DNA from 2 places in the Paenibacillus sp. F024 genome. Region 2 is predicted to be linked to the other one. Evidence: predicted binding sites of a transcription regulator. Region 2 holds the regulator's gene; the other holds the start of a gene.
The links. The regulator NrdR, encoded in region 2, represses ribonucleotide reductase genes. The targets are predictions, from matches to a motif close to AACACNATATATNGTGTT.
Positions count from the first base shown of each region.

Region 1: ACZYR9_RS16480 (adenosylcobalamin-dependent ribonucleoside-diphosphate reductase) is a predicted target of NrdR. The motif match lies at 10,542-10,559, and genes of this name have one in related genera.

Region 1 is NZ_JBVASZ010000015.1:57,542-73,314, reverse strand. It holds gene ACZYR9_RS16530 (GNAT family N-acetyltransferase) at 92-577, shown strand; gene ACZYR9_RS16525 (Hsp20/alpha crystallin family protein) at 624-1,064, opposite strand; gene argS (arginine--tRNA ligase) at 1,356-3,068, shown strand; gene ACZYR9_RS16515 (YqzE family protein) at 3,206-3,406, shown strand; gene ACZYR9_RS16510 (hypothetical protein) at 3,780-4,715, opposite strand; gene ACZYR9_RS16505 (YqhG family protein) at 4,884-5,843, opposite strand; gene ACZYR9_RS16500 (DEAD/DEAH box helicase) at 5,846-7,654, opposite strand; gene ACZYR9_RS16495 (lipoate--protein ligase family protein) at 7,952-8,797, shown strand; gene ACZYR9_RS16490 (DMT family transporter) at 8,865-9,191, opposite strand; gene dat (D-amino-acid transaminase) at 9,395-10,234, opposite strand; gene ACZYR9_RS16480 (adenosylcobalamin-dependent ribonucleoside-diphosphate reductase) at 10,629-13,235, shown strand; gene ACZYR9_RS16475 (GreA/GreB family elongation factor) at 13,749-14,195, opposite strand; gene ACZYR9_RS16470 (hypothetical protein) at 14,628-15,548, shown strand.
Region 2 is NZ_JBVASZ010000013.1:11,737-27,509, forward strand. It holds gene ytaF (sporulation membrane protein YtaF) at 1-347, shown strand, start outside; gene coaE (dephospho-CoA kinase) at 385-981, shown strand; gene ACZYR9_RS14680 (lytic transglycosylase domain-containing protein) at 978-1,553, shown strand; gene ACZYR9_RS14685 (alpha/beta-type small acid-soluble spore protein) at 1,641-1,865, opposite strand; gene nrdR (transcriptional regulator NrdR) at 1,963-2,445, shown strand; tRNA gene ACZYR9_RS14695 (tRNA-Ala) at 2,613-2,685, shown strand; gene ACZYR9_RS14700 (hypothetical protein) at 3,374-3,658, opposite strand; gene ACZYR9_RS14705 (hypothetical protein) at 3,696-4,094, opposite strand; partial or broken gene ACZYR9_RS14710 (transcriptional regulator) at 4,206-4,304, shown strand; partial or broken gene ACZYR9_RS14715 (hypothetical protein) at 4,281-4,532, shown strand; gene ACZYR9_RS14720 (DUF8821 family protein) at 4,637-5,101, shown strand; gene ACZYR9_RS14725 (Hsp20/alpha crystallin family protein) at 5,367-5,828, opposite strand; gene ACZYR9_RS14730 (hypothetical protein) at 6,069-6,362, shown strand; gene ACZYR9_RS14735 (hypothetical protein) at 6,438-6,686, shown strand; gene ACZYR9_RS14740 (hypothetical protein) at 6,700-6,933, shown strand; gene ACZYR9_RS14745 (hypothetical protein) at 6,962-7,198, shown strand; partial or broken gene ACZYR9_RS14750 (alcohol dehydrogenase catalytic domain-containing protein) at 7,303-8,124, opposite strand; gene ACZYR9_RS14755 (LacI family DNA-binding transcriptional regulator) at 8,385-8,570, shown strand; partial or broken gene ACZYR9_RS14760 (substrate-binding domain-containing protein) at 8,742-9,125, shown strand; gene ACZYR9_RS14765 (armadillo/beta-catenin-like repeat-containing protein) at 9,230-9,319, opposite strand; gene ACZYR9_RS14770 (TAXI family TRAP transporter solute-binding subunit) at 9,534-10,547, shown strand; gene ACZYR9_RS14775 (TRAP transporter permease) at 10,614-12,587, shown strand; gene ACZYR9_RS14780 (GntR family transcriptional regulator) at 12,727-13,464, shown strand; gene ACZYR9_RS14785 (iron-containing alcohol dehydrogenase) at 13,461-14,669, shown strand; gene ACZYR9_RS14790 (mandelate racemase/muconate lactonizing enzyme family protein) at 14,759-15,773, shown strand, end outside.

The sequences.
Region 1 (15,773 bases), on a different contig from region 2:
GCGAAATTCGAGTATAATAGAAGAAAAAAGATTTGTGCAGAGGATACCACACTGCCGCAAATCGTGCAGCAAGGGGTAAAGAACGCTACATATGAACATCAGGCACGCAGTTACAGCGGATCTTCCAGCGATTCTGGAAATTTACAACGACGCGGTTCTTCAGACGGTGGCTACCTTTGATACGGTACCCCGAACGATGGAACAGCAGGAGCAGTGGTATGAGCAGCACGGGCCGTCTTACCCGGTCATTGTAGCTGAGGACAAGGGGCAGATTATCGGCTGGGCGTCGCTGAACCGGTATTCGGACAGGCTCGCCTATGCGCGGACGGCAGAGCTTTCTTTATACATTCGGGACGGATTCCGCGGGCAGGGGCTTGGCAAGACGATGCTGGAGGCTGTATTGGCGGAAGGAAGAGCAGCCGGACTGCATACGGTGCTCTCCCGTATTGTTGGAGACAACGACAGCAGCATCCATATTCATCGTTTGTTCGGATTTGATACGGTAGGCACCATGCGCGAAGTCGGCTATAAATTCGGCCGTCTCCTGGATGTGGTGCTGATGCAAAAGATGCTGTAGCGCAAGAAAACGGACTCCGGTCAAGGTACCGGGGTCCGCTTTGGCATTAGTGAAACTGTACGTCGATCCGGCGATGCGTTTGCTTCGGCGCTTTGGGCATCCGGACTTCGAGTATGCCGTTCCTGTATGATGCCGTGGTTCCTTCCTCCGTTACCTCTGCGGGCAAAGCGATAGACCGGTTAAAGCGTCCGGTGAAGCGTTCCTTGCGGTGAAACTGCTCTTCCTTTACTTCATCGAATCGGTTAATCGTCCCGGTAATGGTTAACATTTGAGGCTCGACATGAATGTCTACGTCTTCTTTTTTGTCCAGGCCGGCTATTTCACAGTGCGCGATCACCTCGTTTTCCGTTTCGTGAACGTCAATCCGCGGTGCGCCGAATTCCTGGTTAAATCCGAATGCGGCAGGCAGTCCCTCGTTAAAAAATTTGTCCATTTCTTTTTTTAAATGGTCGATTCGCCGGAAGGGCTCAAATGGAACTAATGCCATAGGATGATTCCTCCTGTTTTTTTATCATGAGCTTTACGATATCATTGTGAGCAAAAAAAGGCTTAATATGCGGATTATGATAAGGCAAGTTATGACAATGAACGCACCTGATTTGTCTATATACACGCTTGACTCGCATTTTGCGGGTCGATATAATGGAAGGTATGCAAAGGCTGGCAATTTTCGCATAATGCCCCGAATGGAGGCACCCCTTAAGGGGTGCTTTGTTGCATCAGGGGGTGCAATGGAATTGCCGCAGCGTTCAACGGTATGAAAGGAGCATGACTTGTCATGAATTATAAACAATGGCTTGCGGAACAGCTGGCCGACAGGCTCGAGGGCGTATCTCCGGAAACGCTGTCGGAGCTTATCGAATACCCGCCCAATCCGCAAATGGGAGATTTATCGCTGCCGTGCTTTAAGCTTAGCAAGCAGCTGAGAAAGGCGCCTCAGGCGATTGCAGAGGAACTAAAAGCAGGATGGAGCGGACATGCTTCCGTTACCCGCATTGATGCGGTTTCGGGGTATTTTAACGTATACCTGGATGCGGAGCAGTTCGCTTCGCAGGTTGTAAATGAGGTGCTGACCCAAGGCGGTCAATACGGTTCGCAGGATATCGGGCAAGGACGCAGCATCGTCATCGACTTCTCTTCGCCCAATATTGCCAAGACCTTTCACATCGGCCATTTGCGCTCAACGGTGATCGGCAATGCGCTTTACCGCATATTCAAATTCATGGGCTACAACAGCGTTGGTGTGAATCACTTGGGCGATTGGGGAACGCAGTTCGGCAAACTGATCGTCGCGTATAAGCTTTGGGGCAACCAAAACGCTGTTGAAGCGGACGGTATAGGCGAGCTGCAGAGGCTGTATGTGAAGTTCCACGATGAGGCGGACGTCAAACCGGAGCTGGAGGATGAGGCGCGCGGATGGTTCGTTAAACTGGAGCAGGGAGACGAAGAGGCGCTGAAGCTGTGGCGCTGGTTCGTGGACATCAGCTTGAAGGAATTTCAGAAAATGTACGACTTGCTCGGCGTAACGTTTGATTCTTATGCGGGCGAGAGCTTCTACAACGACAAGATGGCGGCCGTACTTGACGAGCTGAAAGCAAAGCAGCTGCTCGAGGAAGACGACGGGGCTCTCTTGGTCCGATTGGAAGACTATAATATGCCTCCTGCGTTAATGGTAAAGAAAGACGGCGGCACGCTGTATCATACGCGCGACGTTACAGCGGCGATTTATCGTAAAAACACCTATGACTTCGATAAGGCGATCTATGTTACGGATGCCGGGCAAAGTCTTCACTTCAAGCAGTGGTTCAAGGTGATCGAGCTGATGGGCTATGACTGGGCAAGCCGGCTTGTTCACGTGCCTTTCGGCAAAGTGAGCCTAGAGGGAGCCAAGCTCTCGACCCGCAAAGGCAATGTAATTAATTTGGAGGATCTTCTGACCAAGGCGATTGAGAAAACACGCGAAATCATCGACGAGAAGAACCCGAATATGGAAAACAAAGATGAGGTGGCACGTGAGGTTGGCGTAGGCGCTATTATTTTCAATGACCTCAGCAACAACCGGATTAAAGATATCGTGTTTTCCTGGGATGAGGCGCTTAACTTTGAAGGCGAAACCGGTCCTTACGTGCAGTACACGCATGCGCGGGCATGCAGCGTGCTGAGAAAAGCGGCAGAAAACGGCGCAGCCTCCGGTTCAAGTACAGGAGCCGCGGCACATCTGACGAATGCGGAAGCCCAAGCTGTATTGAGGGAGCTGTACCTGTTCAAGGAGCGGATCCAGCAGGCCGTGGATCGGTTGGAGCCGTCCATTATCAGCCGGTATTTGGTGGACTTGGCGCAAAGATTCAACCATTTCTACCACGAATGTCCAATTCTGAAGGTAGAAGACGCAGAGCTTCGCCAGGCTCGCCTGGACCTGGTGCGCTGTGTAAGCATTACATTAAAGAACGGCCTTTCCTTGATTGGACTGCAAGCGCCGGAGAAAATATAAACGAATCAAAACCCCGTCCTCCGGGACTGCATTGGCAGTCTTGGCCGACGGGTTTTTTGCATTACAATTCGTTAAACCGCTGCATGTTTGCCGCAGCCGCAGCTTGCCTATACTACAGGAAGGAGGCTGATCGAACCTTGGTAAAGAGTGATGAACTGGTCAAATATGTTACGCAGCAGGTCGTAAAATACATGGACACCCCTAAAGAGGTGCGTAAGCAGGTCCGTGCCGACAAAAAGGTAGGCAGAGAACCGTGGCAGTACCGCTGGTTCGGCATGCTCCCTTTTGTCCTGCGCATGTGGACGGAGCCGCTGCGGCGAAAACGCGGGACTAAATAGATCAAGACATAAAAGCAGCCACTTGCGAACCTCTCAGGGCCTGAGAGGTTTGTTTTACGTTCAATTCTACCAATACTTGCATGGCAAGTGACGGATCCCTTATTACCGGGAGCTTTAATCGCAACGGCATCGAGGGTCCCCATCGGGGTCAGTAATATTGTAAATTAAATCGCTTTATAAATCGTCGGTATAATGACCTTTGTCACTAACCTCCTGCCTTGTCCGCGACACTGCTCATGCTTGTTTACTGGATCAAATGGGTCTATATATAAAAAAAGGAAAAGCTTCTTAGCTCCTTGGCGGCGATACCACAAATGTCATGCCGCCCTTGGAGAAGGAAGCTTTTCTATATAGGAAGAGAGGAGAAAAACCGTTAGGGATAAAAACCGCCGAGCGGATTGAACACATGGAAGGGCAAAAAGCGGTCGTCGTCCTGACGGACCCCCACGAAGCTCTCGCCTCCGGACCAAGTCTGGTAACCGGTTATGGGCAGCGGCACGTGGACATGTCCTCCATAAAGCTCGGCTGCGAATACAGGCTTATGCCCTTGATCAATCCACTGCAGCAGCAGCTCGAAGCGAACAAGCGTCTCCGCATGGCCTTGAACCCAGGGAAGCCGTTCATAGGCGTCGGCCGGTTCGGTTTGGCCGGCTGCTATTATTGTATGCAAGGAATCTGTGTGTGTGAACGGGAACGGTTTCACCAATATGCCTGTTTCGAGCTTGGGCAGCTGACTGTCGTTGTCCAGAGGCAGCTCCTCGCCGGTCTTTGCATCGATATAGAAAACCCGACCCGCTTGCGGTACCGTTACTTTCCAAAGCGCTTCAAGGGGATTGTAATATATACGTTCCAAGTGATAAGGAGATTCGATGATTTCAAGCTGTACCAGGCTGCGGTACAGCGTCCGCATACTGAAAAGAGGGTGCTTGCCATTGCCGTATTCGATCAACCGGTAGCTTTCCTGCCCGGAAGCCTGAATAACCAGGTAGCCTGCTTCCTGCCCGTCCACCGTAACAATAACAATCCATCCGTGTGTTCCAGGCCCGAGCGGATAGGATATCCACGCGCCTTGTTTCCACTGCTCGAATCCTTGCTGGGAAGCGAGTTCCTGGATGAACCGATTCACTGCCTTTTGAATGGAGGGGGCCGAAAGATCGCTTTGTTCGGCCGGCTGCACCTTCAGCGTCTGAGCCGCAGGCTCCTTGAACGCTTCCTGTACGGCGTGAACGGGCCTTAAATCGAATGACACCGCCGCAAGCAGGCTTGTACTAAGGAGCAGTGACGTCAGAGCGAATGAAAGCTTTTTCATCTAATCCAACCACCTGCTTTGCTTGGGAGTTGTTGCTTTAGGCAGTGTGCGCTCACATAGGCGAATATACTCTATACTATAAATCATATGCAATGAAAAGTTTGTTAGAACCTGTAGCCTTGTCTTAGTAAAATTCCCCGTAAAATTCGTTTTGTTCGGGGAGGTTCGTCATCCGTTTGTCGGCTTTAGGGCCGGAAAGTGAAACAAACCGCAATTTATGGCGGATATTTGAATGCGCGGGCGGTACTGCCACTCCACTTCCTGCAGACGGCCGGCATACTGCGCCTCCATCTCCGCCTTGCTGTTCTCACCGGCCTCCTTGAGCAGAGGCTCATAATAAGCACGTACCCTGTTGATTTCATCCTTGAGCCGCAGCTGAGCCTCCTCTGCCCATCGATGGTCATATTCAGCCAGTTTCTTTTCCAAGTAATCCTCAAGATAAATGACTGCCCGTGCAAGCGTAATCCGGTCCGGTGTTATGTAGACATGCGCAGGAAGCCGCGGAGTCAGCCTCTTGTCGGTCAGCCGATCATGAAAATGCTCGACCAATTCGCCGGTTTGCAGCTGGATTCCCAAGGAATGGATCTCACTGCGTTTCATATCGCAGGCCAGCTCGACCTTATAGTTGACGCCTAACCATGTCTCGTAGGGGACGGTAGCCGTTTGTTTAGGCTGCTCCGGCGTGTGCTGCTCGAACAGCCGTACGAACCGGCCTTTGCTCAGAACGGCGGTGAAAATCTGTTCGAGCCTACGGCTGCCGTAGGTGAGCTCATCACGAGGGACACGTGCAGTGAAGGCTGTAGGCACGAAGCCGAAGTAGCGGCCGAGGATGCTGTCGCCTTGAGGCTGCGGCGTACCGGGAGGAGCTGCAGGCTGCACTGCCTGAGCGCCCTGCGGCGGATGCAGCATTCGATAGGTCTCGGGATCGAAGATAAATGTGCAGGTCATGGTTTCCGGTACGGCCCCGGTGCGTTCCACAAAGCTCCAATAATATGGCCGCTGCGTTAAATCCTTGTCAGCGGAAGGAGACAGCTTGACGGTAACGTAAGCAGGATGCTTTTCAAGTACGTCACACTGCTCTGCTTCCAAATAGCGCAAAACGTAGGATCTGATTTCCTCAGCGTTCATGCTTATGGCTGTACCTCCCCGCCGCCGTATTGTTGTATGCTAACCGTGTGCAGGGAGGAATTGACCAGATTCTGAAGTCCTGCCGCTTCATTCATTTCTTGTTCCATTTCTGTTTTCAGTTGTGTGAACGACCGTCCGAGATCATCGAGCTGCCTATGAATTTCGTCCCTGCTTTTGGAGGTAAGGATCATTTTGGCCAGGTGCGACTCCAAAGACGTGTTTTTCTCGAAGCGTTCCAAAATCGTATCCAGCTGACCGATAACCAGCTCAAACATGTTAATTTTCTCATGCAGCAGGGACAGGATGTGCTCCTCAATCGTTCCGAGCGTCGACAAATTGTAAATTTTGACGTCTTCCTTCTGGCCGAGCCGGTGTACACGGCCGATCCTTTGCTCGACCCGCATGGGATTCCACGGTAAATCAAAATTGATCATATGGTGGCAGAATTGAAGGTTGATTCCTTCGCCGCCGGCCTCTGTGGCAATCAGCACCTGGGCCCGGCCCCTGAACAAGTCCATCATCCAATCCTTCTTACCCCGGTTCATGCCTCCGCGATAGGGCACAGCCTGAATTTTATGCTCCTTCAAATACTGCAGCAGGTATTCTTGGGATGCGCGGTATTCTGTGAAAATGATCGTTTTGTCGTTAATGGATTGGATGAGCTCCAATACCTTTTCGGCTTTGGTATTCGCTTTGATGCTGCGGATTTTCTCTACAAGCTCCCATATTCTTGAGCGCAGAGGGGAGTCTTCTGCGGTTTTTTTGAACATGTTGACCAGAGTAATAAAAACGGCATCCCGGCTTGAGCATACTTCTCGCTGTAATGTGACCAGAGAAAGCATGCTGCCTATATCGCCGCCGGTTTCCTCATATCGCGTTTTGACGAAATCGGTAACCCCATCGTAAAGCGCTTGCTCCTCCTCTGAAAGCTGGAGCGGAATATTGCGGACAATTCGTTTGGTAAAGCTTACGTTGCCGTCGCTGCGGCGGTTGCGGATCATGACCTTGCTCAGCTCCTGCTGGAGCTGGTCTTCATTCTTGGGGATTCGTTTATCGACGACAAAATTGGCCTGAAAGCTGCCTTGTCCGCCAAGCTGACCTGGCTTCAGCAGGGTAATCAGATTGTACAGCTCTTTAAGGTCGTTCTGTACCGGAGTCGCCGTCAGCAGAAGGCAGTATTTTTTGCGCAGCTCGTTGATAAAACGGTAGTTGGTCGTTTTTTTATTTTTCAGCTTGTGCGCTTCATCGACGATCAGCATATCATACTCCAGTCCAACCACGATGTCCCGGTGGGGGTCGCGCTTGGCGGTATCCATCGAGGCGACGACGATATCGTTTTGCACCCACATGTACTCTTTCTTTTGAGCTACGGCGGGGATACCGAACTTTTGATTCAGCTCCCGAACCCATTGCAGCACCAAGGAAGCGGGTACGAGTATAAGCACTTTTCGGACCAGGCCCCGGATCATGTATTCCTTGAGAATGAGACCCGCCTCAATGGTTTTGCCAAGTCCTACTTCATCGGCAAGAATAGCCCGTCCCCGCATTTCGGTCAGCACTTTTTTGGCGGTCCCGATTTGATGCTCCATCGGAACGAGGCTCGGCAGATGGGCCAGGCATTGAAGCTCGTCGAAGCTGCGGATGAGTCCGGCCTGCTCGGCCTCGAGTGCGAGCCGGTACATGACCGGATCATCCCAAGGACCGTTGCGCATGGACCGTTCGTGCAGTTGCTCGAACCATTCCCTGTCGTAATGGAGCTCCACATGCTCATTGAGCTTCCGTACGTGCTCTTTTCGCTCGGTTGGTTGCATTTTCACGCGCTCCTTTTCCAGTGATTCGGAAATGCATAGCCAAGGCTGCGCCTCTAAATCACTGAATATTCTTGACTAACACCCGCGACCTTTATGGATGGAACACACGGTTTTACTCGTCAGACTCGCCTAAAGTTAATTTTTAGTATGTACAACTTAGGGGCTTTCAAACCATGCAGTAATGTTTTATGATGAGGGAATAGCCTTCAGAAGACGGCGATTTAACGTGAATACGCAACGATATGCGCCGTGAACAGGACAGGCTTGGCAACGTACAGTAAAGGAATGGTGAAATAGATGAAGAACGAATGGCGGTTTATCCGTTCGGGTTTCGGCACGCCGGATTACAATATGGCAGTGGATGAGGCGATTCTGACGGCACATAGCGAAGGGTTGGTTCCTCCGACCGTGAGGTTTTACGGCTGGAACCCTCCAACGCTGTCGGTAGGTTTTTTTCAAAAGGCTGCAAGCGAGGTGAATTTTGACGCTCTGGAGCAGGAGGGTATCGGCTTTGTCCGGAGAGCGACCGGGGGCCGTGCCGTGCTTCACGATAAGGAGCTGACATACAGTATGATCGTATCGGAGAGCTATCCCGGCATTCCGCGGAGCGTCACCGAGGCGTATCGTGTGCTTAGTGAAGGACTGCTGCTAGGGTTTCGCAAGCTGGGGCTGTCGGCGGAGATGGTTCAGCTGGAGAACGAAGAAGAGAAAGAAAAATACGCATCTATGGGTTCGGCAGCCTGCTTCGACTCTCCGTCCTGGTATGAGCTTGTGGTAGAGGGAAGGAAGGTGGCCGGGAGCGCGCAAACCCGACAGAAGGGGGTAGTGCTTCAGCACGGATCGATCCTTCTGGACCTTGATGCGGATCAGCTGTTCAGACTGCTGCGTTTTTCTAACGAGCGCGTGATGGAGCGGATGAAGCAGCAATTTTTAAAGAAGGCGGTTGCGATTAATGAAGTGCGCGGTCAAGCCGAGCTGCCCAGAGTGGAGTTGGGCGAGGTAGAGGAAGCATTCCACGCGGGCATTGAAGAAGGATTAGGGATTCGGCTGGTCCCTTCGGAGCTGACGGACCATGAGCAGGAGCTTGTCGAACGGTTAATGGTGGAGAAATACGGTAATTCCGAGTGGAACCTTCGGAGATAATGATCTCCGGGGTTTTTTTTCGTTTGGGGAGGGCGCTATGGAAGGACCGGCATCAAGCCCGCCGGCCTCAGGCATTGACGGATCGCAGATTTAATATCATCACTCCCGCAATGATCAGCAAAACTCCAAGTACGGTGGTTGAGGTCAGTTTTTCTTTCCAAACTAGAAAGCCGATGAGAGCCGTTGCCGCTGTTCCGACTCCTGACCATATGGCATAAGCGATGCCCAGAGGAATTTGCTGTAAGGATAGGGATAAAGAATAGAAGGCGATTGAAAAGCTGATGATGACGCCTATACTGGGAAATACTTTGGTAAAGCCTGCCGATGCCTTCAGCATGGATGTGCCGAACAGTTCAAAAACAATCGCCAAGGTTAAAAATAAATAAGCTTTCAAGGCTGCTCCCCCTTCGTTAAGTCTGCCCATTCAACCACAACCCGTCAGCGGCAAGTCCGAATATCGCGGCGGGTACAGCTTCGATCCCGATGGGTTCCAACGCCATCAAATCCGGCGGCAGGAAGACCGGAGATAGGTATCTTTCGGTCCTGTGCTGTCGTGAAGCAGGTCTCCGGCTTGGCAATCCGGCAGCCAAAGGCTGACTACATGGAAATTGTCTTTTCAAACTCGTGCTGCAGCTTGCGGGTAACCGGTCCGGGATTGCCATTGGCGACAGGGGTCCCGTCTACGGATATGACAGGAGTCACTTCAACGGTTGTACCCGTAATGAATGCTTCATCGGCGGTGCGTAGCTCGTCCAATGTAAATGGAGATTCCTTCACGGACAATCCGAGTCCCCGGGACAGGCGAAGTACAACCGCGCGGGTGATGCCGTGCAGAATCAGATGGTCGGCAGGATGCGTAATGACGGCACCGTCCTTGACAATCATGATATTGGACGCGCTGCATTCCGTTACGGTGCCGTTACGATGCAGGATGACATCACCGGCTCCCAGGTCCACCGCATGCTGCTTAGCCATGACGTTAGGGAGCAGATTCAGGGTTTTCAGATCGCAGCGGAGCCAACGGATATCGTCCATCGTTACAGCGGCGATGCCTTCTTTCATGGTGTTCAGCGGACGACGCATTTCGGTAGTGTAGGCCATCAAGATCGGCTTGCTGTCCTCAGGAAACGGATGAGAACGCGGTGCGGCTCCCCGAGTCACTTGCATGTACACTGTGCCCTCGGTCAAGCTGTTGATATCCATCAGCTCTTCCAGACGTGCTGCTATCACATCGGATGGTGAGGGCAGCGGAATTCTCAGCGCCGAGGCACTTTTCTCCCAGCGCTCAAAATGAGCCGCCGCTTCATACAGTTTTCCGTTATAAACGCGAAAAACCTCATAGACCCCATCGCCAAAATAATAACCGCGGTCTTCCGGAGAAATCCGCAGGTCTTCTTTTGAGACAAACCGGTCCTGATACAAATACGTCTTAGACATAGCGTGAGCCTCCTGTAAAATAATAACAAGAACATATGTTTGTGTAAATGCTGCAGACATGATACATTAATTCCAGACTAGCAATCCGCCGAAGAATTGTCAAAACCGCTTTGCGTTGACCGGTTTATCGAATTTCTATCGCAATTGAAACAGAGCCTTTAGACCCTTTTTTAGCAAACAGATTTTGTATCTTTTGTCGAAAATGATGAGAATTTGAGAAACGAAAAAGAGAGCAATGTAGAGAAAAAGCAAGCTTTCTGCCAGCATGCTTGGACTAAATCGTTAATTTCGTTTTTTTGGTATTAGAAACACTATATATTGTATTGTATAATGGATTTCACATACCAGATATTGTGATTGATCTTTTGAATATATTTTCCGGGAGGTTGTTGTTTTGAAGACCATGCAGCAGACCAAATTGGAAGGGCTAAGCGAGAAGATTTTTCTGGATCGTTACGCGATGAAGAATGCGGACACCAGTCACACGAAAGTCGGCGATACCGTATTGGTGTTGACTAAGGACGATCCTAAATTTCCTGCGAAGGAAGTCGGCGAGGTCATCGAGCGTAACGGAATACAGGTTAAAGTCAAGCTGCGCAGCGGGGAGGTTTTCGAATCCTCTGTAGAAAAGCTTACATTAACCTTGGAAAAAACTCCTCAGCAAATGTGGGATCGCTTGGCCTCTGCCATGGCTTCTGTGGAAGAAACTCCGGAGAAACAAGCCGAATGGACCGAAAAGTTCCGATACATTCTGGAAGACTGGAAGCTTGTACCTGGAGGACGGATCGCCGCCGGCGCCGATGCCAGCGATGAACTGACGCTTTTTAACTGTTACGTGATTCCTTCTCCGCATGACAGCCGCGGAGGAATTATGGCCACGCTGTCCGAGATGACCGAGATTATGGCCCGGGGCGGCGGCGTAGGCATTAATTTGTCCTCTCTCCGTCCGCGCCGTTCCGTTGTCAAGGGAGTGAACGGTTCTTCCAGCGGCGCCGTTTCATGGGGCGGACTGTTCAGCTATACTACCGGCTTGATCGAGCAGGGGGGCAGCCGCCGCGGGGCGCTTATGCTGATGATGAACGATTGGCACCCTGACGTTCTAAATTTCATTACGGTCAAACAAACCATGGGGCAAATTACGAATGCCAATTTGTCCGTATGCGTCAGCAACGGTTTTATGAAAGCCGTAAAAGAAGATTTGGACTGGGAATTGGTGTACCCCGATACGACAGACCCTGAATACAATGAGATTTGGGACGGGGATCTGGAAAAATGGAAAAAGACGGGCAAGAACGTTATTCATTACCGCACGGTTAAGGCGCGCGACGTATGGCATACGATCATTGAATCCGCGTGGAAATCGGCGGAGCCAGGTGTCGTGTTTATGGAATATTACAACCAGATGTCCAACAGCTGGTATTTCAATCCGATCATTTGTACGAATCCTTGCGGTGAGCAGGGGCTTCCGGCTTGGGGCGTCTGCAACCTGTCGGCGATCAACCTATCCAAGTTTTACGACGAAGAAAACCATGATGTGGCTTGGGATGAACTGGCGACCGTGGTCCGTTATTCGACACGTTTTCTGGATAATGTGATTGACAAGACCCCTTATCATTTTGAAGAGAACCGGATCAATCAACAGGGTGAGCGCCGCATTGGTCTTGGTTCCATGGGTCTCGCCGAGCTGATGATCAAGCTGAATATCCGTTACGGCAGTCCCGAATCCCTGGAGTTTCTTGATAAGCTTTATGGCTTTATGGCGAAGGAAGCATACCTTGCTTCCGCCGATATTGCGGAAGAAAAAGGCTCCTTCAAGCATTTTGAGACGGAACCGTTCCTGCAAAGCGGCTTTATGAAGACGATGACCTCGGTTTATCCGGAGGTCGGCGCAGCCATTAAGAAGAAGGGGATGCGCAATGTAACGGTCATTACGCAGGCGCCTACCGGCAGTACGGGTACGATGGTCGGCACATCTACCGGAATCGAGCCTTACTTTGCGTTTGAATATTACCGTCAAAGCCGGTTAGGCTTCGACAAGCAGTATGTACCGATTGCGCAGCAGTGGAAGGATCAGCATCCGAACGAGGATCTGCCGGATTACTTCATCACCGCTATGGACCTGTCCGCAGAAGATCATATCCGTGTACAAGCCGCGATTCAGAAATGGGTGGACAGCTCCATCTCCAAGACGGCGAATTGCCCGGCCGACTTTACGGTAGAAGAAACAAAGCGCCTGTACGAGCTGGCATTTGACCTAGGCTGCAAAGGCGTAACCATTTACCGTGACGGAAGCCGCGACGTGCAGGTGCTCAGCACCGACAAGAAGGATGATAAGGCGGAGGAAGCGAAAGGAACGGAAGCGCAAGCCACAGCAGCCGCTCCGGCTGTCAATGCGAAGGAAGAAACTTCCTTGAACGGTCTTACTCAATCGCTGGCCGTAAATATCGACGCGAAGACGGAGCAGGTCTTTGACAAGCAGTACAAACGCCGTCCGCAAGCGCTCCGCGGCGCAACCTATAAATTCAATACGCCGTTTGGAATGGCGTATATTACGATTAACGATATGAACGGAAGCCCAAGCGAGATTTTCCTGAACGTGGGCAAGGCCGGTTCCGATGTATTCGCGATGTCTGAAGCGCTTGGCCGCGTTTGCTCCTTGTTCCTCCGTTACGGAGACCATGGCAACAAGGTGCAGCTGCTGATCAAGCACCTGAAAGGCATCGGCGGCTCCGGCGCCATCGGCTTCGGCGCCAACCGCGTCGAATCGATCGCCGACGCCGTCGCCCAAGCGCTTGAAATGCACGGCAATTTCTCCGACAGCGCGGAAGACTACGTCACCGCTACCCAGGAAGTCGTCCATGAGACAACAACCGCTCAATACGCAGTAACCCGCAGCGCAGCCACGTCCCTTGACCTGTGCCCATCCTGCGGCTCCGCTTCGCTGATCAACAGCGAGGGCTGCAAAAACTGCAGCAACTGCGGATATAGCAAGTGCAGCTGAAAAAAGGCCTTCGGGCCTTTTTTATTTGTTTTTTGTGATGAATCATTGAAGCTGCTAAAAGACCACAACTAATGATAATTTTGACTCATCGAAGGTGACAAACACCTTCATTATTCAGGTTAATGCATGAATACACTTATTTGAATAATTATGCAATATATCGTATTAATATCCGAACTTGCTTGTGATCTTGAAAAAGGGACTGTTTTTCCGTTGCAATATCACAAATTTGTAAGGGGATTCCATCCGGCTTGTATTTGTACTGAACATCGATGTAGGCTGATCAATTATTGTCCCCAATGTAAACGCAAAATATCATTGATGGAACTCGTGCAAAGCGGAAGATGCAATGTTTGCAAATGAAGACAGGAGCGCTCTATCCCTATGATATCCGAACATTGGACGTATTCCTTAAGCGTTTTGGGATTCAGGTCTCCATGGACGGTGAGAGCGTGAATAAAGTCCTGTATTGTCAGATCCCCTTTGGAACTGCTCATTGATAGCCCACAATGTTTAATTTACATCGCCGTGATTAACAAACTTAATACCTTCCACTCTTACTAAGGTCTCGCCGGAAGGTATAACGAGTTGATAGTTTTCATTAGTTTGTGCCATCAGCAATTGAAACCCAATAGGAGATAAGAATGATATCAAGTTTCTATTGGGATCAGCCCGATGTGGGAATACTATCGTAAGAGATTCTGTTGATCCGTCATCTAGATATCGAAAATCCACTTTGCTTCCTATTAGCGCAATGGAATTTAGATTTTCTTCGGTTAGATTTTTTATAATCCCTTCAAGAGTTGAACAGTATACAGATATCGTCTTCTCAACATTGCGGCGCTTTTGGTTGTATTCAGGAAGATACTGGTTCAGGAAATTAATCTTTTCATCGTCAAAATAAACAAGCTGAGTAACCAGTTGTACTCGGGAATCCTGATATAATAAACTATGGTTCATAGTAGATTTCCCCTCCTTTACGAAGCACACCAAATACACTGAAGTTAAAGCCATATACCATATAAATCCCTCCCATGTAAAATATAGGTCTCCATTAGGGAGACCTTCAGATCATTGTACCAAATATTATTGGTAAATCCAATGATACGTCCCACTATAAACATACACAACTTGATAGTTTCCACTTATGAGTGCTAAATTTTATCAAAAGTGTAGGCATTCCGTAATTATACGGAGTGCCTCACTCTATTTTTATAACTATTTTACTCATAATTTAATATAAGACAGGCGCTCGAAAAGAAGAACAGCTTATTTGGACGGTTAAAAAAGTATCAGATTGGTAGGTTTCTTTTGAGCCTAATCAGTTTATGTTAATAAAAGCTTCGGTACGATGAAATATTAAAGACCATACGAACAAAGGGGCATATGAATATGGATTCTGCTAGTTCAAAGAAAGTAACGATTATTTCATATGTTATTGCCATTACATTTATTATTGCCATGATTACGGCTTCGGTGATGTTAAAAGATAACGAAATTATTTTGCCTGAAATTGCGGCAATGGCAATTGGCATGTGGGTGTACCGAGAAGCCGGATGGATCAGGCAACCATCGAAGATTTTTCTTGCTCCTTCTCTAACTGCTGTGGTCGGCTTTATGGTAAATCAATTACACATTTCTTATTTAGGAAAAGTCATTCTCACCTTGGTACTGATGATGCTCTTTTTGCGAATCATTCAATCAAGCTTGGCACCGTCGATTGCAACGGGTTTACTGCCGTTGGTGGTTAATGCAAACGAATGGTCATTTATTATATCGGTTTTCATTTTCACCTTCATATTGATGCTTGGAGTTCTTGCATTTGGCTTGAATAAAGGACTTTATAAGAAAGTGGAGATACAATACAAGTATATGCCCGTATTCTTAGTGCTGACTTTCGTTTGGATCGGTTTATGCTGGGTCGCTGGTTACCAACAACTCGCAATTATCCCGCCTATTCTCGTTGTTGTGTATGAGTCACTGCAAAAGCCAATGTACAGTGGGAAGATGGCCTTTAAGCAAGGGCTTGTGTTGACAATATCTGCAACTGTCGGAGCGCTATTGTATTTTAATATTGATTCATGGCTATTGGTAACGCTGTTGGATATGATCTTGATGCTTGTTCTATCACTGATTGTTGGTATCCGTATGCCTGCGATATACGCTTTTCCACTGCTTCCGTTTATCTTCCCTGATGATATCGTAATGAAATTGCCGCAAGGTTCGTTAGTCACATGTTTGTTTATGTTTGTTTCAGTGTTAGTGTATAAAAAGTATGAAATGAAGCGAACCGGGAAAGTAATGCAAATGTGAAAAGGGAAGGGTTAACTCATTCTAGGTTGGGCTATTTCTTTACTGCAATAAAGAAAATACGCGGTTAAACCGCGGGATTTTAATAGGGTGGTGCCATGACGTCTCGTCCCTTGCGGTGGAGGACTCTTTCGTTTATCTAATGATAATGTAAAAGGAGAGAACTACAGGGGCTAAAAGGACGATTAACATAGAAAATTTGTCACACTGCTCGACGTTTTTGACATT
Region 2 (15,773 bases):
CGGCCAAAGCCATATGGTATATTGAGCTGAAAAGGCTCGGGCTTGTCATCCAAATCTTACGGACACCGTCCATTGCCGATGTCGACCGGTCGGGCAATATCTCGGCATACGAAGCTGTACTGCTGGGCGTCGCTTTGTCTCTGGATGCGTTTGGTGCCGGGATCGGGGCCGCACTTCTTGGATTCACACCGTGGCTCACCGCGGCAGTCATTGCATTGGCCAGCGGTATGTTTCTTGGCTTAGGCCTACAGATCGGATTCCGGTATGCGGAGCTGAAGTGGATTCGCAAGCTTTCTATTTTACCCGGATTTCTACTGATCTTGATGGGCATCATGAAATTATTGTAACGGTTACTGCACTTATTTTGGTTTAGGGGGAGACCCATTGAACATCGGATTAACCGGGGGCATCGCCTGCGGCAAAAGTACAGTGGCTGCTATGCTTGTCCGCCGCGGAGCGCTGTTGATCGATGCGGACCGCATCGCCAGAGAAGTGGTGGAGCCAGGCACCCCCGTCTTAACTCAAGTCATCGAACGATTTGGAGCCGACCTTCTGAGAAAGGACGGCTCCCTAGACAGGAAAAAGCTTGGAGAACGCGTCTTCGGAAATCCGGATGCGTTAAAGGATCTCGAAGCTTTGCTGCATCCGCCGATTCGTGCGGCGATGCGCGAGCGGATGCAGGCTTACGAGACGCAGTATCCGGACAAGCTGGTCGTTGTGGATGTTCCGCTTTTGTACGAATCGAATTTGCAATCGATGTACAAGCAGGTTATGGTAGTTTATGTGCCTCGGCGCGTTCAAATGGAACGTTTGATGAAGCGGGACGGGTTAACCGAGGAACAGGCGATGAAACGGCTGAACTCACAAATGCCGATTGAAATGAAAAAAGAATTGGCCGATATCGTTATTGATAATTCAGGTACGATGGAGGAAACAGATCAGCAGATTGAACAATTTTGGTCGGAGAGGGGACTATCATGAGCTTTTTACGCAAAAAGCGAGTGTTCGCCCTGCTTCTGCTGACGTTTTTGTTATTTTTGTTTCTAGGCACGAATATCTTGGGGCGTTTTATGTACCCGATTCATTATAAGGATGAAATTCGCCAAAGCGCAGAGAAGTACCAGCTTGATCCTTTTCTAATTGCTGCCGTGATACGGGTAGAAACCAACTATAAGCCTGATGTGACCTCCAGTAAAGGCGCATACGGTCTTATGCAGTTGATGCCGGATACCTCGGATTGGATTATAGAGAGAGCTTCATTTCCTAGTACGTTCAAAAATCGGTTGGACGTGCCTGAAGTTAACATTGAGTTGGGTTCATGGTATTTGAACTGGCTGTTTAAGCAGTTTAACGGCAATACGTTTGCCGTCCTTGCCGGTTACAATGCAGGACACGGTAAAGTAAGCCGTTGGCTGCAGGAGGGAAGATGGGACGGAACGCTCGATAATAGCGAGCAAATTCCTTATGGCGAGACCAAGCGCTATGTACAGCGTGTCACGTATTATTATGACAAGTATTACAAAACCTATGCGGAGGATTGGGGAATCCGTTGAACTTTAAATAAAAGAAGTGCCGGACAAGGACTCCTTAAGGGGAGCATTGTCCGGACTGCTTCTTCTCGTATGCTTCAAAACGTGTTATTATTTGAATTGACCAGCGATTTGCTGCTCGGCGATTTGCACCAGGCGGCGGGTAATATGACCACCGATCGCACCAGTATCACGAGTAGCCATGTTACCGTAGTAGCCATCTTGAGGAATGGCAATACCCAGCTCTTGAGCTACTTCGTACTTCATTTGATCCAAAGCGGCATTTGCTTGAGGCACTACCAATGCATTGCTGCTGCGGGATTGACCTGCACCCATGTCTGTTCACCTCCTTGTCGTTGGTAAACCTATTATGTGCGTTTACACGAATCTCATGTCAGGGAGCTGTTGGGAATTATGGAAAGGAGGAAAACCGATGAAATGTCCATATTGCGATTATCCCGGCACCAAAGTGTTAGACTCGCGTTCTGCAAATGAGAATAAATCGATCAGACGCCGCCGCGAGTGCGAGAAATGCCAGAAGCGCTTCACCACTTTCGAAATGGTTGAAGAAACCCCGTTAATTGTCATTAAGAAAGACGGCAGCCGTGAAGAATTCAGCCGGGAGAAGATGCTCCGTGGGCTTATCCGCGCTTGCGAGAAACGGCCGGTGTCCGTGGAAAGATTGGAAATGATCGTCTCCGAGGTTGAGAAGCAGATGCGTAACACCGCCCAGGCTGAAGTAGACAGCCGCGAGATCGGCGAGATCGTCATGTCTGAATTATATCCCGTTGACGAGGTAGCCTATATTCGTTTTGCTTCCGTTTACCGGCAGTTTAAAGATATCAATATGTTCATGAAGGAGCTAAATGAGCTTCTCTCCAAGCATCAAGTAGGCGGGAACGGCGGCCGAAATTAACATTCGAAAAAAATGTTGACAAGCCCCTTCCCGTTGTGGTATCTTTATTTTTGTCGCCGCTAGAGAACATGACGACAAAACATCACGGTGCCATAGCACAGCCGGGCGCACGTCGTTACCGGTTTGACTACCCGGAAAATTGAATACCAGCAGCACTTTTATGGTGTGGGGAATTAGCTCAGCTGGGAGAGCGCGTCGCTGGCAGCGACGAGGTCAGGGGTTCGAGCCCCCTATTCTCCATAAGAGTTTGGCGGAAGAACGGCAGAGTTGTCGTTCTTTTTGTTTATAATCATGCTACCGTACTCTACGCATGTAGAGTGCTGTGTGTCGCTGGTGAGGGTAAGATAGATAGGAAAATTAATACAATTAAATTATTTATGGAAGTAATCGAGGTCAGGGGTTCGAGCCCCCCAGGGTCCACCAACCATTTAAACCAAAACGGCAGATATGTCGTCTTTTTTGTTGTTAACTCCATTAAATGGGTCTCTAAAATTAACTGTGTAAACTCTCCAATCAATCTATTATTCATTCTGGATTATCTAACTGGGGACAAATCTTGCTCCAGTTCTCGGTATTCTTCCCTGACCGAATTGGCCCCCATTTACCGTAACGTGATTCGCAGGGTTTCTTTAGGAGTGTTTACACCAAATTCTTGACAGACTCCATTAAATTCCCACTGCATCTCCAAGACGATGGTAAAGCAGCCTTTTTCCAAACGCATTTTGTTTTTGCATACTAAGTGATTCTTAGGTATTGCTTGTCCAACGAATGAACGGAAACATGCACACGGCCAGCGCAATTGCTTTTATTGGCAATTTCGCACCCAACTCACGATTACCTTATTACTTCAAAGATGAAAACCTGTAGGCACTGTTCCTGATGAAAGGTTGCCTACAGGATGATTGCAAGGAAATTGCCGACAATTATGTTAGTTGTTTTTTGTAATTTTAATGTTTAATCGAGGAGGTTCCTCGTCTGTTGAAACATGGATGAAACCGGTGGCTAAAGGCACTTCTTCATGTTGTAGAAAATTTATTTCTGTTGTTTCTTCCTTTTTATTTACATTATAAGAATCTTTTTCTAGCCCCCTTTGTTTTATAACGTTAATTACCTCATCTAATTTATTTAATAATTCTTTGCCGATTTTTAGTTGATAGCAAATGGTCGTCGTGATTACGCAGAGCAAACAGAGAACTAAAATTTGCATAAGCATAAAAACCCTGCCTTTTTAGAGTTTCTAATTATTTGCCTCAAGGGGTTCCAGTTGGAGGTGCATCAATTGGCGGATAAGTGCTTACAAAGTTTGTAGCTGTTGTGCTGTAGTTGTCGCTGACAAGCTTGAAGACTTTCCATACAATTGTAAAAGGCGGTTCAAAAGGACCTGCAAGGAAATGACCACAGTCGTCTGTGATTGCATGTCCAATCGGTGTCAGATCGCACGTGAAACGCGGATCGCCACTATTTGCGCGGAAAAATTTCACGATTGCACAAGGAACAGGAAGACTAGTCTGATCATCGACGACAGTACCGCAGATTACTTTTCTTGGGTCATGAGGCAATCTAATTGTTAAGTCGAGTTGTTGCTCATTATGCGGAAAATCGCCAAACTGTGTTGGCGAAACAACGTTGCGAATTAATCGATATCCCATTTTTTTCACCTCCTTGTCTTCAGATGCTGTCTCGTATGAAATGCAGTGAAGCTTGGTCATCGACTCTAGCTTAATTTATAGAAAAATAGGTTCTAATTATATAAGTATATTTATAGACTAATCGCCTATCCACTCAGAGAAATTCAAGGTTGGGTGGCTTTCTACAGCAAGTTCTGGAGTGCGAATATGTTGCGCTTGAACCAACTATTAACCTTATCTATGGATTTTCAGTTCACGGCTTCGATTGAAAAGCTTTGGTCCGCCTTAACCGACTCAAGCAAGCTTGCCAAGTGGGTGGCCAATATCCAAACCGGTGAGGGGATGGAAAATAATTTCATCTCGAACAAACGGGAATCTCAAACGCTCAAGCACTCAATGGAGCTAAGTATGGATGGGGGAAATGGTACGGCGAGCTTTGAAAAGGTGTTGGAGCAGTAACCGCATTCGGCAATACAAATAAGATGGTGCAACGAAACGGCTTTGTTTTTGATGAAATGTGGATTCCTCTTGTTTAGGAAAAAAGGATACAAGGAGAGATGGAATTGTCTTGCATCGTTGATTTCAAAAATGTGTCTACGGTTGGTTTTGATTCTTCACCTGTAGCAGAAGCTCTTGCTGGTTTACGTGCTAATGAAGCCCGATACTTTATGAACAAATACAAGCATGAATTTACGGTTGTGCCAGCCAGCGAAAGTCAGGAGACCCTAGATTATGTGAATCGAATTTTGAAAGAAGAACGTCATATTGAGTTTTCAAGCAAGCCTTTAGAAACGTCGCGTTTTCAAGTGGAAAATATCAAATGGGCCTTCGTCTTTTATGAGGATGGTCTAGAGGTCAACGTCATGTATACGGCTGATGATCCTAAGAAGCGGGCCGTTGGTTTTAAGCTTTCTGAGGGGATGGAGGTACCTAAGGAGTTAGAAGAAAAGTTTAAGTTTGCTAGACAGAAGTCTAAACTAGCTGGAACAATTCGAGGCTCGTTTTTTGTAATTAAAGGAGAATATTAAAGTAAGCTACAATCTCGCTCCACCCGATTTCCAGCTTTTATTTATGAGTGTTCGCCCGCGCGGAGGAGTGCAGCGTACCTCGTCCCCGGTCTATTTTGTTTTTTTAACCTGGGGCGGCATTTGGTTGAGTAATGATCCATCGAGTAAACTCATTCCTTTTGAAAAGGTACAGGGAATTTGGGCATACCTCTATGTTTCAATGGCTTGCCAAATGCGGGAAAAGTCGCACAGTACGAGCTGACAGCCGATTTAAAGAAACCAAGAGCTAATCGATGATTATTTTTTCATTAGATCTGTAGGTTCTGGGAATTCTAATGACAATGGTGCCTTTAGCGAATTTGGCTGTAATGTTCGTCTCCGGTCCGACCGGCTCAGGCAAAGTAATCGTTCGGTCAAACTTACCGTCGAACCTCTCTCTATGAACGGTTTTCAAATTACCGTAAACGCCATTCAAAACACCCGTAATGTTTAAATTATAATCAGCGACTGATAACTCCACGTCTTCTTTTCGAACTCCCGGAAGATCCATTACGATAATCCATTCCTGTTGACTTTGAAAGATGTCCACAGGAGGAAATAAAGGTTTGGACGGCGCTTCGGCCGATGAAGTCGTCAACTGATCCATCATTTGTTTTGTATAGTCGGTATCAAATACATCGTCCCAAAAGGAGCCTTGTTGAAACTGTTTGGCAAGCTCCATCCATTTTTTCATTTTTTCAAACTCCATACGTTCTTTCCCCCTGCTTCAGGTCTCGATGATCGATTGAGTTATAGAATGAAAATCATGTCATGGGGTGGGCTATAACTATAGCACTAACGATATTTTATTAGAAATCTAGTCATTAAATGCTTAAAACTCACAAAAATTTGCAATAAATATATACCGGTCCAATATAATCGGGCTGATTTATGTATGAAGTTTATGGTCTCTTTCATATTCGTCGATGAAGGGGAATATATATATGGAATGGAGGCTGCGTTTAAAATATCAGCAAGGGAGGTAAGCAAAGTGTCCTTTCCTGTTCCCCAAATTGTGATCAATATTAATATCATTAAAGTCAACTCCTTCGAAAATGCGTCAGCTATAAATGTCGGTCAAAACTTATTGGCGGAATGGCATAATTCTGATAAAAAGAATATGGGTTTAGGACAGAATATGGGGGACGGAAGCAGCTTTTACGGAACTAGAAGCTTTGTGGATGATCGAGACCAAATCGATTCAGCCTCGTCATTTGAGTCGGAGCGGACACCGTTACCTTAAATGAATGATTTTACATGCTAAAGGCATCATCGTTGCTGGCTATAAATGATACGTCAACAATAGAAAGGAACATGGATGATGTTCTTCAAACCTACAAGTGTAAATATAGGCTTTATGAAAATTAATAATACGGATCAGTTAAGCAGCATTTCTTTTGGATCGACCTTTAAATTTAATCGCAATGTAAGCGCAAAAAAAACACAGGGTTTTGGTCAGCAGCACGCGGATTTGACCCTTCAATTTGATACGGTTCAGATGGTGTTGGATGAGGACGTATTAGATAATCCAGCGATAAAAAACAACCGGTTATCAACAATATTGTGAAGGGGGATACACAATGACCTTTGCTCCGATGGAGATCAATATGCTTGGTTTAAAAATCAATGCTATAGATAATTCGGCGGTCGTGAATATGGGACCCAGTCAGCATATTGATTTGTTTGTGTCATATAAACGAAACCAAGGGATTGGGGAACAAAACGGAGATCTGTCGCCGATAATTTTTCCGCTTTCTTGGGTTTCCGATGCGGATATAAGTGATTCAAAAACGGTGAAGAACAGTATTGTATGAGTTGATAACCAAATGAGGGGTGACAGCTATGCTTTTCTTTACTCCAACTGCAGTTAATATACTGGTTGCTAAAATCAATGCGGTTGATAATGCATCGGTAGTCAATACAGGAGCGATTCAGATTATCGACAAATTAGTATCCTATAAGCGGAATTCGGCGGTAGCGGAGTTAAACGGAGATCTTTCTCCATTAAGCTTACCAATCTCCAGCATTGTCGATCCGGATATAGTAGATAGCGCGACCGCTAAAAACAGTGCAGTCTAAACAAATTCAAATCATCAAAAGCCGGTCACTTCAACCTAGAAGCGGAGCGGCTATTTTTCATTTTAAAGACATTTGAAATAATCAAAGCAATGTCAATTCCCCCTTAAATGGCCGAGCATGAATTGATTATACTTGGACCCATAAACGCCATTCAGCTGGATCGTGCCGAATTTTTTCACTGCATTCATTGGGATTTGAATTGCGCTTAAGGTTCCTCCAACGAGTTTAGCCTTCCACTCTTCCTCTTCCAATGGTGTCCTTTTGCCATCCATTCCAACACAATCAATGACCACATCCGCCCCGCCGCTTGTATGTTCTCTAATATGCTTGTCCATATCGCTGAATTCTACAAAGTTGAACAATTCAACGTTATTCATTTTTTTGCATGATACAAGCGGTAAGGAAGATGATCAATGGCAATAACCCTTTTTGCGCCCTCATCGAGGAAAACTTTTGCGCCATAAGGCCAACAGGGCCGCAGCGAAGGACCACAACCGTATCCCCTTGCTTCATGACCGAATTGTCCACACTCCAATAAGCCGCAGGCAGCACATCGGACAAGAAGAGAAGCTTTTCATTTTCCAATTTGACAAAAGGCATGAAGCTGCCGTAAGGTGCATGCAAAAAGTTCAGCTTGTCCCCCTGGATGTCGATATCGACTTCCGGATTGGAATTGGAATTATCACACTGGCTGCATGAGATATTAAAAGGCAAAACAACCCGATCACCTTTCTTCACCCGGGTTACCTCGGTTCTTTAACGATGTCCATCGATTCATGACCACTCACTTACTCCGGGTACAGCGGGGATGGCTCCCTGATAAATGTGAAGATCAGAACCGCAAATGGCCGTTGATGTAACCCGGACAATAATATCGTCTTTCTTCTGTAGCGTCGGATCGGGTTCTGCTTCACTTGCATATTCATATGGCCATGAAAAGTAATGGCTTTCTCACAAACATCCTCCTAATATGGAATTGTTGGCTCAGACCCATATCTTCCGGTTTTGATTTTAAGGCGCGCTTTATTTTGGTAATGATGCTGTAGAAATATACCTAACGGGCATACAGATTGACGTCATATTATTGGCTAGGTATAATTACGAACGAATATGATCTTCTTCAGACCGTTTTTGACCTGAAGAGGATTTTTTAATGATTACAGGCAAAAAGGGAGGGGACTGCACATTGAAGAGAACGACGCTTAAAGAGGTGGCGGTACTCGCTGGGGTATCTACGGCTGCGGTTTCTAACGCATTAAACGGTAAAAGATACGTTAGCCAAGAAACGAAAGAAAAATCAATAATGTGCCATACAGGAACTGAATTATCAGCCAAACATTCTGGCGAAAAGTTTGCGTGTAAAGGAATCTAGAATTATTGGCATTTTAATTTCCGATATTGCAAACCCCTTCTTTGCGAATGTCGTTCGCGGGATCGAAGAAGAGCTTTCCCAAAAAAATTACGGCATCTTGCTTAGTAATACCGATTCTTCCGTAGAGAAAGAACGTAAGTATCTAAAGATGTTAATCGGCCCCAAAGAGTAGACGGGCTGATCGTTTCATTTGCAGGCAATACGGGCGATTATTTCAAGTCGATCGATAAAACCGGCATACCTATTGTTTTTTTGAACCGTTGTCCGGAATTCATGAATTCCGATGTTATTATGACCAACAATATCCATGGGGGTTATTCGGCCACCGAGCATTTAATCCGTCATGGTTATAGCAAAATTGCGATTATAACAGGTCCGCCAAGTATTAGCACCGGTAAAGATCGTTTGACCGGCTATAAGAGTGCTTTGGAGGATTATGGGGAAGCCGAGTCGGAAGAACTTATCAAGCAAGGTCAATTTGACATTCAAAGCGGCTATGACAAAAGGAAAGAACTCATGGAGCAGGAATTGAAGCCGGCCAAGAGAAGCGGGTGACTATGATCACTTTTCAAGGATGAGTCGTAACAGTTGCAAAAAAAGATTTAGACATAAAAAATTTGACTGAATCGCGTTATAATGGCTTCCATATATAACGAGGTTCATTTTTTTATGCACAAATGGGATAAACACCAACATGAATTGGTGGTTAATGAATTGGACTTCGATTGTAATAACGGATAAAAATATATTCATTATTGACAAATGCCAAGTAGTATTAAATAATAAAGTGTATACAGAACATCGTACATTACATACAATTTGATCGAAGCTTTAAAAAATTCATTTTTAATTGGAGGTGAAGGGAAAGTTCTCTCTATTTATGGTCGGGGTGTAGGGCAAGAAACAGGTAAAGAATTTTTTCAGGAAGGAATGAAAGCGTTTTAATAAAAAGGAGGTAATCTTTTGAAAAAGTTTGTGTTCATGTGTTTGGCGGTGGTGCTTACCATAGCTGCAGGATGTTCCAATTCTGCATCCAACGGTCCTGATGCTAATCAGGCGTCAGGTTCAGATAAAGGGAATTGGCCCAGAGGAATAACTGTAGCTACCAGTTCTATTGGTGGAATTTATCATGCGTGGGCAGGTGCTTGGTCAAGTGTAGTTAGCAACCCGGTAGGAATACCCATGTCGTTAGAGGTTACCGGCGGCGGGGTGGATAATGCCAAGCTAGTTGAGAGCAAACAAGCTGATATTGGTTTGGCTGCGGATGGGATCATTTATGCCGGATTAGAGGGTACAGAGTGGACTAATGGTTCGAAGCATAGTAATTTAAGGGCTCTATTCCCTATGTATCCAGGTTTTTTTCAACTTCACACCTTAACAAAAACAGGGATCAAAAGCATTCACGATCTTAACGGAAAACGATTCGTACCTGGCCCTGCCGGAAGTTCGGCCGATTCGTATTGGAGAATGGTACTAGATCATTTCGGAATTAAAGCCAATATCATCAACAGCGGGTACGCAGATGCCACAGGACAGATGAAAGACGGATTAGTTGACGTTATCGGGCTTGCTCCTACCGGAGTTCCGCATCCATCGACCTCGGAAATCGCAGCGACGGATGACGTTACAGTTTTCGGGATCAGTAAGGAGGATATACAAAATCTGCAAAAAAAATATCCTTATATGCAGTTGGGGCAAATTCCGGCCGGAACGTATAACGGACAAAAAGATGCGGTGGATACGGTTGTTTTATGGAATGTGATGTTCGGACATAAAGACATGCCCGAAAGTCTTGCTTATGAAATTGTAAAAGCAACCTACAGTAATCACGAAAAGCTGGTGAAGGGGCATGCTTCGGCAAAGGATACTATGGAAGAGAATATCATTAATTTAAGCGTGCCACTTCATAAGGGAGCTTATAACTATTTTAATGAAAAAGGATTGGAAGTGCCCAAACAAGCCATGCCTCTGGAATAAAAATATTGATTACTATTTTCAAAAAAATTGCATTCCAAAGAGAATCTAATTCTGGGGTGAGAGTGCATGACTAAAGAAGCAAATACTCAAGAATCAAACAACAAAGAAAGTATTCCAGAATTTACTGAAACCTCTGAAGAAACAGGACTTTATCGTAATCTTCAAGGTTGGTCTAATCAATTTGTATATTGGGTTGGCATCGCATTCGCGATTTTTGAATTAATTACATTGATATGGAAGCCTATTGATCCGTATTATATGAGAAGTGTGCATCTATTTTTTGCATTGATCCTCATTTTTTCTCTAGTCCCTTTTAGAAGAAGCTCCGCTACAAATAAAATTGCTTGGTCTGACTATCTGTTTATCATTATGAATGCGGTAGTATTGGGATATTTGTTAATTGAGTTTAAAGAATTGATCTATAGGATCACTACAACTCCTACAACCATGGATGTCATCATCAGTTTGCTCCTGGTCATTCTAGTGTTGGAAAGCGCACGAAGACTGCAAGGCTGGTCACTTCCGATTATTGCAATTATTTTTATCGTATATGCTTTAGCGGGAAACTTCCTTCCAGGACTATTATGGCATAAAGGTTATGATCTCGACCGGACATTAGGGTTTATTTTCAGCACGAATGGTATCTTAGGCATACCTTTAGGTGTATCAGCGACTTATGTGTATATATTTATTTTATTTGGGGCATTTTTGCAGGTTTCCGGTGCATCTAAGGTTATTATAGATTTTTCACTCGCATTAGCTGGAGGACGTCGTGGGGGACCGGCGAAAGTGGCTGTTATATCTAGCGCATTATTTGGTACTATTAGCGGAAGTTCAGTAGGTAATGTGGTGACTACCGGAACGTTTACTATTCCTTTGATCAAACGTACAGGTTATTCAGCCCGGTTTGCAGGTGCTGTGGAAGCAGTAGCTTCGACTGGGGGGCAGATTATGCCGCCAATTATGGGAGCGGGTGCCTTTATGATGGCGGAATTTTTAGGAATCCCATATCTTTCGGTAGCTTTAGCTGCAACGATCCCGGCATTGCTTTATTTTTGGTCCGTTTTTGTTATGACGGATTATGAAGCGGTAAAGCGTGGGTTGGTGGGCTTGCCAAAAGAAATGCTGCCGGATTTTAAGAAGCTGCTTTTGAAAGAAACTTATTTATTAACACCGATACTTGTTTTGTTATTTGCATTGTTCGTGCTTCAAATTACTCCACTAAAGGCTTCCTTTTACGCCATGATTTCAATACTTATTATTAGTGCTTTTCGTATAGCGACACGGTTTAATCTGAGAAAAATATTGGAAGCTCTTTATTTAGGATCCAGAGGTGCAATGGATATTGCGGCTACAACGGCTGTAGCGGGCATCATCGTCGGAATCATTTCTTTAACGGGGCTAGGTACAAGATTCTCCATGATCATTATTTCGTATTCCAATGGAAATCTATTGTTAGGACTTATCTTAGCTATGATTATTACGATTGTTCTTGGTATGGGACTGCCTACCGTTGCCGCCTATGCGATTGCCGCTTCTGTGGTTGCTCCGGGATTAGTGGAACTAGGCGCAAATCCGATAGGAGCACATTTGTTTATTTTGTATTTTGCAGGATTATCCGCCATTACGCCGCCTGTCGCTTTGGCCTCCTTTGCAGGAGCTGCAATTGCACGAGCCAAACCGATGGACGTTGCTTTCACTTCAATGAAACTGGCGATAGCCGCCTATATTATACCGTTTATGTTTGTATACGGTCCTTCATTATTGATGCAAGGAAGCATGTTTGATGTGTTATTAACCTTAGTAACATCACTCATTGGTGTTATTGCTTTTTCAGGGGCAGTGCAAGGATGGTTTATCCAAAAGGCAAGTGTTATGATTAGAGCCATGCTGCTAATCGTCGGATTATTATTAATTAAACCGGGTCTCATAACAGATTTTTTAGGTCTGGCTTTGTTGATTTTAGTTATTATAATACAAAAAGGTACTGGGAAGTTTGCCCAAAAGCGCAATATGGAAAGCACTATAAATTCAGAATAAAATGAAAATTCAGCTCTTTTTTTGGCATTGCTATTGACAAATCTAAGCAGGAGTATACAATTAAATTGTATACAGTGTTCCGTGTTTTGGTTAATTGCAAATGCTAACTTTTATATAAAAAAGAAAGAGTTGATGAGAAATGATGGAAAGACAAGAGAAGCTTGCAATAGCAAAGGTTCCGCCCTTATATTTACGGATTTATCAAATTCTTAAGGAGGCCATAGTCCGTGGTGATTTTGCTCCCGGTGAACAAATGATTGAAACCAAACTTGCGGAAGAGTTAAAAGTCAGTCGTACACCGATTCGAGATGCTTTGCGCCAGCTGGCAAAAGACGGGTTAATTCTTCCCCAGGAGAACGGGATAGCGATTGTTTATTCTCCTACGGTCTTTGATGTAGCGGAAGTGTATGTTACGCGAGCCGCTTTGGAAGCGCAGGCTGCAGCCATCTTAGCCAATAATATTTCAAATCAGATGATCCAGGAGCTTCAGGATATTGTCTCGATTTCCGAAGAGGCACATGAACGAGGTGACGTTAATCAGGTAGTGAACTGCAATACGCAATTTCACGAAAAGATTATTCATGCCAGTCAAAATGAAAAAATTGTGCAAACGATCGGTGCCATGCATTTGCTGATTGTACAAGTACGCAGAACTTCATTAATTAAAGTGGAGCATCGATCTACATCTCTTCAAGAACATAACCAGATCATTCAGGCATTAAAAGGAGGAGACAGCCTAAGCTTGCAACAAATCGTTTCCCAGCATATCTTGAAAGCGGGAGGGAGACTGGTTCAAGTTATGGGTATTCCTACTAAGCCAAATCTAAGCATTCAGTATCTTTTGAAAAATATTGAAGCCGAGGTGAATGTAAAATGATAAACCCTTATTTACAAAATTTGAATTTTGAACTGAGTTTAAACATGAAGTTTGGTAAAGGAAAAATTACGGATTTAGGCCCTTATTTAAAAGAAAAAGGTTGGCAGCGCATATTGATCACTACGGACTCCGGTCTTTTAAAAAGCGGTCTATTACAGCCGGTGCTCAATCAATTGCATGAAATGGGAATGGACACCCTTGTTTTCGATCAGGTAGAACCGAACCCTAAGGATACCACAATCGAGAATGCCACGCGCATGGCTATTCATCATCAGGCCCAGGTCGTTATTGGGATTGGCGGGGGCAGTTCGATGGATACGGCCAAAGCCGCAGCCATGCTTGCAACCAATGAAGGAAGTGTACAGGATTATGACGGTTTCAATAAGGTCCGATTGGATCCTTTGCCGATTATCGCTATTCCGACAACTGCAGGAACAGGCAGTGAAGTCACAGCTAATGCTGCGATTACCGATTCAAAAAACAAATATAAAATGTCCATTCGATCTCCCAAAATCATTCCAACATTATCCATCTTAGACCCCGATCTCCTCAGAACAATACCTTCTTTCATCTGTGCGACCTCAAGTGTTGATGCATTAACTCATGCGGTAGAAGGGTACTTATCGAACCGTTCTACCACTTTTACTGACCTCATCGCTCTATCATCAATTGAAATCATATCGGCCAATATTCGTCCCTTTTATGCAGATTCGAGTCAAACTGATGCAGCCGCAAATATGCTGTATGGAAGCATGTTGGCCGGTATAGTAATAACCAATACCGGAACGGGAAATGCTCATGCTTTGGCTCGTGCCTTGGGTGGAGAATTTGATGTGGCTCATGGACATGCATGTGCGTTATTTTTACCGCCGGTCTTACGATTTAATTCCATTGCCCGCCCCCAAAAATACATGAATATGGCGAAGGTCATGGGACTGGTAGAAGACGAGACTTATATAACACCTGAAATAGCAGCAGAAAAAGTTGTTAATTATATTGAGAAGCTCTTGGATGACCTTCGAATTCCTAAATATTTGAAAGACTTGTCTATACCTGTGGAATCGTTTTCGACTCTGGCGGATATTGCGCTTAGCAACTCCGGACCCAACCCTCGTAAATCTACCAGAACAGACATGATGAAATTGCTGGAGGAAACTTATGCGCCAAGAATCGCCAAAGAGGTAGTGGGAACGGTGACTCTATAAATTTATAGCTAGTTTATTGATACTTCTCGGTTTCATAAGAATTGAAACATAAATCGTTTTAACAAGAAACGAAGGAGGCTTTATTAAAAATGAAAATTACTGATGTAGAAGCGATTAGTTTAGTTGTGCCTATGAAAGAGAAAATTCCGGCTCCGATCAGTCTGCCCTATGCGGATCAATTGGAGGATATTGTTTTTGGACAGTATCGAACAACAATAGTTAAAGTGCACACCGATGTAGGTGTAACCGGTATTGGTGAATGTATTGTACGGCTGACGCCTACGGCGACAAGAGATATTATCGAAACGATCAAACCGGTATTGATAGGCCGTGATCCTCGTGATGTAGAAGTGATCTGGGAGCTCATGTATGGCATTATGGTCAACCGTGGACATACAAAGGGCTTCTACATAGAGGCGATCAGCGGGATTGATATTGCCCTTTGGGATGCCGTAGCCAAATATCAAGGGGTTCCGGTTTGGAAATTATTAGGAGGATTGCATAACAGTCCAATTAAATGCTACGCATCTTCCTTGCGCTTCCGGGGATTGGAAACCAGTATGCAGGAAGCCCGGGATTATGTAGCCATGGGTTATGATTCGATGAAAATTAAAATCGGGAAAAATCCGAAACAGGATATCGAACTGGTGCAGGCCATCAGAGATGCAGTAGGGCCTGATATCACTCTTATGGTAGATGCCAACTGCGGTTACGATGTAGCTACGGCCATCATGGTCGGACGAAAATTAGAAGAGGCGAACATCTTCTGGTTTGAAGAACCCATTATGCCTGATGATATGGACGGGTATCGAAAGCTGTCAAACACCCTCAATGTCCCTATAGCTGCGGGTGAAACCGAATTTACACGGTACGGCTTCCGGGATCTGATTACTAAAGGCGGAATAGCGATTATACAGCCGAATGTCTCCCGGACCGGAGGATTCACAGAATGTAAGAAAATTGCAGCCATTGCCAGCGCACATCATGTGACTTATGCTCCGCACACCGGAAGTACGTCTATGGTATGTTTAGCCGCTTCGATGCAAATTGCCGCTTATGTACCAAACTTCCTGATTTATGAGTATATGAGAAGCGATTGGAACA